Marinomonas mediterranea MMB-1: one gene and its partner. The protein of the gene in region 1 interacts with the protein of each later gene in a pairwise test. Links are inferred from orthologs where the notes say so. Each region holds a gene or a part of one and is shown in the gene's direction. Other genes may lie near its edges. The genes, in order: uvrA and uvrB.

The links.
Region 2: the proteins of uvrA (region 1) and uvrB interact in binary tests that used the Escherichia coli proteins (3 or more experiments, as listed by UniProt). The link is inferred for Marinomonas mediterranea MMB-1 from one-to-one orthologs.

Annotation. Positions count from the first base shown.
Region 1 is NC_015276.1:265,900-269,647, reverse strand. What follows is about bases 332-3,748. They hold uvrA (excinuclease ABC subunit UvrA), read left to right. Parts: upstream 332-725; coding sequence 726-3,548; downstream 3,549-3,748. Other genes in these bases: MARME_RS01345 (MFS transporter), read right to left, coding at 332-421. Outside these bases: more of MARME_RS01345, read right to left, coding at 1-331. UniProt on the Escherichia coli protein: The UvrABC repair system catalyzes the recognition and processing of DNA lesions. UvrA is an ATPase and a DNA-binding protein. A damage recognition complex composed of 2 UvrA and 2 UvrB subunits scans DNA for abnormalities.
Region 2 is NC_015276.1:3,029,684-3,032,975, reverse strand. What follows is about bases 92-3,052. They hold uvrB (excinuclease ABC subunit UvrB), read left to right. Parts: upstream 92-537; coding sequence 538-2,568; downstream 2,569-3,052. Other genes in these bases: MARME_RS13840 (EF-hand domain-containing protein), read left to right, coding at 2,894-3,052; MARME_RS13845 (hypothetical protein), read left to right, coding at 2,579-2,764; MARME_RS13855 (MBL fold metallo-hydrolase), read right to left, coding at 92-205. Also shown: more of MARME_RS13855, read right to left, coding at 1-91; more of MARME_RS13840, read left to right, coding at 3,053-3,169. UniProt on the Escherichia coli protein: The UvrABC repair system catalyzes the recognition and processing of DNA lesions. A damage recognition complex composed of 2 UvrA and 2 UvrB subunits scans DNA for abnormalities.

The DNA of each region.
Region 1 (3,748 bases):
CACCAATACTGATACCAACGGTCGCCATGGCTTTGGTTCGGTTTTGTTCTCGGGTGACATCACTTAACAATGCCATTAACGTACTAGCAATGGCGCCAGCTCCCTGCACTGCCCGTCCAGTAATAAGTTGATACACATCGTCTGCGTTGGCACAAATAAGGCTACCCAATGCAAATAGGATCAAACCGATAAAGATAATAGGTTTTCGGCCAAAATGGTCTGACATCATCCCCATTGGGATTTGCAAACTTGCCTGACTAAAACCATAAATACCGATCGCAACACCAATTAATGCAGTGCTTGCACCACTTAAGTCATCTGCTGCAATGCTGATAACGGGCATAATAAGAAATAAGCCCAACATGCGAAATAGATACACCAAGGCGAGCGCCAATACAGAACGACGTTCAATAAGATCCATAATAAGCCTAAATTATAGCCTGAAAAGGGGTTATACAGCGTTTTAGATACGTGCCGACATCCTAACAAGTGATTGAAGATAAAGGATATTTCTTCAAAAATACGCCCAAATTCATCGTACTCGCGTATAAGCTTGAGAAGGGTGATGACTTACGCTTTGCCTTTTTAGCCCTAGGGTAAATTAAAAAAGATGAGCGATTTTACTAAAAATACCGTTGAAGCTCTATTTTAACTACTGTAAAAATAGACAGTTATTATACACAGATTAAAATTTTCCTGTTTTACCCATATTTGGTAGGAGACTCATGGATACCATTACTGTGCGCGGCGCGCGCACTCATAACCTGAAGAATGTGGATTTAGACATTCCACGCGACAAGTTGGTTGTTATTACCGGACTCTCAGGCTCTGGTAAATCCTCGCTGGCGTTTGACACTTTGTACGCGGAAGGACAACGTCGCTATGTAGAGTCTTTGTCCACTTACGCTCGGCAGTTCCTTTCCATGATGGAGAAGCCAGATATTGATCATATCGAAGGTCTGTCACCTGCGATTTCGATTGAGCAGAAGTCAACGTCTCATAACCCACGTTCGACCGTGGGGACAATTACCGAAATCTACGATTATCTTCGACTCTTATTCGCACGAGCGGGCCAGCCTAGATGTCCCGACCATGGAGAGCCACTCGAAGCACAAACCATCTCTCAGATGGTCGATAAGGTCTTATCTCTTCCAGAAGAAAGTAAGATGATGCTGCTCGCGCCGATCGTAAAAGACAGAAAAGGTGAGCACTTACATACGATTAGCGATCTGCTATCTAAAGGCTTTATCCGCGCGCGGATCGATGGTTTGGTGATCGATTTAGATGACGCCCCTGCGTTAGAAAAAAATAAAAAACACACGATTGAAGTCGTCATTGACCGCTTTAAAGTCCGTCAGGATCTAAAGTTGCGTTTAGCCGAATCGTTCGAGACCTGTTTGGCGCTGTCCGATGGTATCGCCAAAGTCATCAACATGGACGAGCCCAAAGACGAACATATTTTCTCCAGTAAATTTGCCTGTCCCGTATGTGGTTACAGCCTAACCGAGCTTGAACCGAGACTCTTCTCTTTTAATAACCCTAATGGCGCATGTCAGACGTGTGATGGGTTAGGCACGCATCAGGTCTTCGACCCTGAGAGAGTCATTCAGGACGAATCGCTGACGCTTGCAGAGGGGGCCATTCGCGGTTGGGGTCGACGAAGTATTTTTTACTTCCAGCAACTCAATGCGTTGGCGAATTTCTATGACTTTGATATCGAATCCAAGTACCGAGACATACCGAAAAAGTTCCAAGATAAGATTCTCTTTGGTTCTGGAAAAGATAAGATCGATTTCGTATACATCAATGAACGTGGCGATAAGATGACGCGCTCACATGTCTTCGAGGGTGTAATTCCAAACTTACAACGACGCTATCGCGAGACCGAGTCAGAAAGCGTACGAGACGATCTTTCTCAGTATATTAGCATTCAGCCGTGTAGCGATTGTGGCGGCTCTCGACTAAACCGTGCCGCTCGCAATGTCTTTATCAGCGAAGAGACATTGCCCGAGGTCGTTAAGCTGCCTATCGCGGAATGCTTGAAGTATTTCGATGAGCTACAGCTGACCGGCGCTAAAGGCGAAATCGCGTCGAAAATACTAAAAGAAATCAAAGACCGACTCACATTCTTAGTTAACGTTGGCCTTGAATATTTAACCTTAGACCGACAGGCGGATACGTTATCAGGCGGCGAAGCACAACGCATACGCCTCGCCAGTCAGATTGGCGCGGGTCTTGTGGGTGTCATGTACATTCTGGACGAACCTTCAATTGGTCTTCACCAACGGGATAACGAGCGTCTCATTCAAACGTTGACTCGTTTACGCGACCTTGGCAATACTGTCATTGTTGTCGAGCATGACGAAGACGCAATCCGTATCGCTGATCACGTGGTCGATATCGGCCCGGGTGCTGGCGTACACGGCGGTGAAGTTATTGTCAGCGGAACGCCAGAAGATATTATGGCGTGTGAAAAATCCGTGACGGGGCAATATCTAAACGGCGTGCGTAAGATCGAGGTTCCTGCTTTACGCCACCCAGCGAAAGAAGGCAAACATCTCACGCTACATGGTGCTAAAGGCAACAACTTAAATAACGTTACGTTGAACATACCGTATGGTGTGATGACATGTGTAACGGGTGTTTCAGGGTCTGGTAAATCAACACTGATTAACGGCACGCTCTTCCCGCTTGCAGCTACGGCACTCAATGGTGCAACAACGCTCAAAGCCGCGCCATACGAAAAAATAGACGGTCTAGACTTATTTGATAAATGTGTCGATATTGACCAAAGCCCAATTGGACGTACTCCGCGCTCAAACCCTGCGACCTATACAGGCATCTTCACACCAATGCGTGAATTATTCTCTGCCACTCAGGAAGCTCGCTCTCGCGGCTACAAGCCGGGACGATTTAGTTTTAACGTGAAAGGCGGACGATGTGAAGCCTGTCAGGGCGACGGTGTGATCAAGGTAGAAATGCACTTTTTACCTGACGTTTATGTACCTTGTGATGTCTGTAAGGGCAAACGATACAACCGTGAAACATTGGAGATCCACTATAAGGGCAAAAACATTCACGAATGTTTGGAAATGACCATCGAAGACGCTCGTGAGTTCTTTGATCCGGTGCCCTCTATTGCGCGTAAGCTACAGACTCTCATTGACGTGGGTCTTGGGTATATCCGACTAGGTCAGGCTGCGACGACGCTATCGGGTGGTGAAGCACAGCGAGTGAAACTAGCTAAAGAGCTTTCTAAGCGCGATACAGGCAAAACGCTGTACATTCTTGATGAACCAACAACGGGGCTTCATTTTGCGGATATAGAGCAGCTGCTTAAGGTATTGCATCGCTTACGTGACCACGGAAATACCATCGTTGTAATCGAACACAATTTGGACGTTGTCAAAACAGCAGATTGGATTGTGGATCTTGGGCCGGAAGGTGGCAGCGGCGGTGGCTATATTATTGCGGAAGGAACACCTGAAAAAGTAGCTAAACACGAGGGTTCACATACCGCTCGATTCTTAAAACCGATGCTTTCTTAGCATAGTGCGATAGTTCCTAGAAAAAGCTCTGTACTAACTTATCCACCGACTTAACATTCAAGTTAGTTGGTGGATAAGTTTAGTTTTTGCGCGACTGCTGTGCTCTCAATGTCTCTTCTTTAATGCGCTTTTATCTAATTAGCCGGTATCGCCTGAGCTCTTATCTAAATCGTGTTTTATCCACATAGTTGTTACAAGAT
Region 2 (3,292 bases), 2.8 Mb from region 1 along the record:
ATTTTAGCGTTAAGTCATATTGCTTGATGTGCTCGATTATTTGATCGGCAGAATCAGAGCTGGTTCTGCCTGATGCGGCATCATAATCCAACACCGAATCAATGATGGCACACTCGAGAGACTTTGGGTCTGTTACGGCGTAAGACACGGTGAACGTTGCTTCGTCGAAGAAAGCAGTAACAAGTGGTTGGTCTGATAATGGCATGTGATTACCTTTAATATGGTTATAAGGTTATTTCTAAATAGAATATACTAAGTTTTTATATTAGTAAAACCTGATTTAATGCGTATATCTTATTAAAGCGGCTTAGTTCTATAGATTTGGTTATATGGGATGGTGGATCTAGCGTACATTTCGAGTGCATTTCTAGTTCACCAAACTGACACCTCGCGTGCGCTGCGAGTTCGAGAGCGACAGACAGTGTTTTTTTAAGTCAATCTTAGGAATCAGCTCGGACGAGAAAGCGAATTTTGCTAAGATAGGGAGGTTGGATAATAGTGATCAACATGAACCAAACTTGAGAGTAGGAAGCCGACGTGACTCAACAATTTGAAGTAGTATCAGCGTATCAACCTGCTGGTGACCAGCCAACCGCCATTGCGAAACTGACTCAAGGCATAGAGGCTGGATTAGCGCATCAGACATTGTTGGGTGTAACGGGCTCTGGTAAAACGTTTACGGTTGCAAATGTTATCGCGAACGCAAAGCGACCTACCATCATCATGGCGCACAACAAAACGCTGGCGGCTCAGCTTTATGGCGAGTTCAAAGAGTTCTTTCCAAATAACGCCGTTGAATATTTTGTGTCTTACTACGATTACTACCAACCAGAAGCCTATGTAGCGGCATCCGATACCTTTATCGAGAAAGACGCATCGGTAAACGAACACATTGAACAAATGCGCTTATCTGCAACAAAAGCCTTGCTTGAGCGCGAAGACGTTATTATCGTCGCAACGGTTTCTGCCATATACGGTTTGGGTGATCCGCAGTCCTATTTGAAAATGATGCTTCACCTTGATCGCGGAGACCGAATTGATCAACGCGCCGTATTACGTCGTTTAGCGGAGCTACAGTATTCGCGCAATGATTTAGTGTTCGAACGAGGGAATTTTCGAGTACGTGGTGACGTGATTGATGTGTTTCCAGCTGATTCGGAAGACACGGCGTTTCGTATTGAGTTGTTTGACGACGAAGTCGATAACTTGTCGATTATTGATCCATTGACCAATAAAACGATTCGAAAAGTCCCCAGAATCACTATCTACCCAAAAACTCATTATGTCACGCCTCGCGAGACCATCGTTGATGCCATTGAAAGAATAAAAACGGAACTCGATCAACGACTAGAACAGCTTAAATCGCTGAATAAACTCGTCGAGTTACAGCGTTTAGAACAACGTACGAATTACGATTTAGAAATGATGCAAGAGCTGGGTTATTGCTCTGGTATCGAAAACTACTCCCGTTATCTATCAGGTCGCCCCGAAGGCTCACCGCCACCGACCTTGTTTGATTACCTCCCTGCTAATGCCTTACTCGTGATAGATGAATCTCACGTTACCGTGCCACAAGTTGGCGCTATGTATAAAGGTGACCGTTCTCGTAAAGAAAACTTAGTGGAATACGGGTTCCGCTTACCGTCAGCATTGGACAACAGACCAATGCGCTTTGAAGAATGGGAATCGATCAAACCGCAGACTATTTTTGTGTCGGCGACCCCCGGCAAGTACGAAGCAGAACATCAGGATTGGGTGGTTGAGCAGATTGTTCGACCGACGGGGTTGATTGATCCAGAGGTAGAAATTCGTCCAGTCGCCACACAGGTGGACGATCTTTTATCAGAGATTAACCTTCGTCTTCCGACAGGCGAACGTATATTGGTCACGACACTGACCAAACGTATGGCCGAAGACTTAACCGATTACCTATACGAACACGGCATTCGGGTGCGTTACCTCCATTCAGATATTGATACCGTGGAACGAGTTGAAATCATCCGAGATCTTCGATTGGGTGAGTTTGATGTATTGGTCGGGATCAACCTACTTCGTGAAGGTTTAGATATTCCAGAAGTCAGTTTGGTCGCGATTCTCGACGCAGACAAAGAAGGCTTTTTACGCTCTGACCGTTCATTGATTCAGACCATTGGTCGAGCGGCTCGTAATGTGAACGGTAAAGCCATCTTATACGCAGATAGAATTACCGGTTCAATGGGGCGTGCCATTGAAGAAACAGACCGCCGCCGTGTGAAACAGCAAGCGTTTAACGAAGAGCACGGCATTGTTCCAAAAGGCATTACCAAATCGGTAGAAGACATCATGGAAGGCGCGTACAACCCCGGCGCAGGTAAAGGTCGAGGCAAGCAAACGCGTAAAGTGGCTGAGGCTTCAAAAGACTATCAAGTCGAAAGCATGGACGATGTGGCAGAAGTACGTAAGGCGATTATTAAACTGCAAAAAGACATGATGGAAGCATCGGAGAACCTGCAATTTGAACTGGCAGCAGGCTACCGCGATCAAATCCGAGTGTTGCAGAAAAAACTAAAAGAAGTTGGCGAACTGTAGAGGGCGAAAAATGTCACTGACATTGCGTAATCGAAATATTATCCGAGTCATCGATGGCGATGTCATCGTAAACTGCACCATCATCAAAATGTGTTTTGATTACGTGGTGGTCGTCTTTCGTGAGAACGAATATAAAGTGCCGTATGACAAAATTGACGAAGTCATTGGGCATGAGCTGCTTGTCCCAGTGAGCTAGCGTTTGAGCGTTTCTTTGTGAAAATGTAAACAAAGACGCAGGAATGAAAAGGCTGCGAAAAGCCGATTACGTCACGGTTCGGGCAGTGTCATACTGAGTGTTATCACCACTTTTAGTATGAATATTATTATGAGCCGAATTATTTTATTAGCGTCCCTCGTCCTGTCATTTTCCACGTTTGCACAAGATCGCCCAGAACCGCCAACTGGAGGAATGGGAGGAAAGCCACCTAGCTTTTCAGACTTTGACCAAAATGGCGATGGCTATATTTCCTTAGACGAAACACGTGGCCCGATGCAAAACGACTTTAACGACATTGACACCAACAGTGACGGGTTATTGACCGAATCTGAGATCGATCTTTTTATGAAAAATCATCGTCCGCCTGAATCACCACGCGATTAGAATTGACGCAAAGCAGAGCCGACAAAAAAGTTTATAAAACCTTAAAAATTATTAGCTTAGTGCTTGCCAATCGAATTCCTCTGCGTATAATAACCACCAATTCGTAGGTCTATAGCTCAGTTG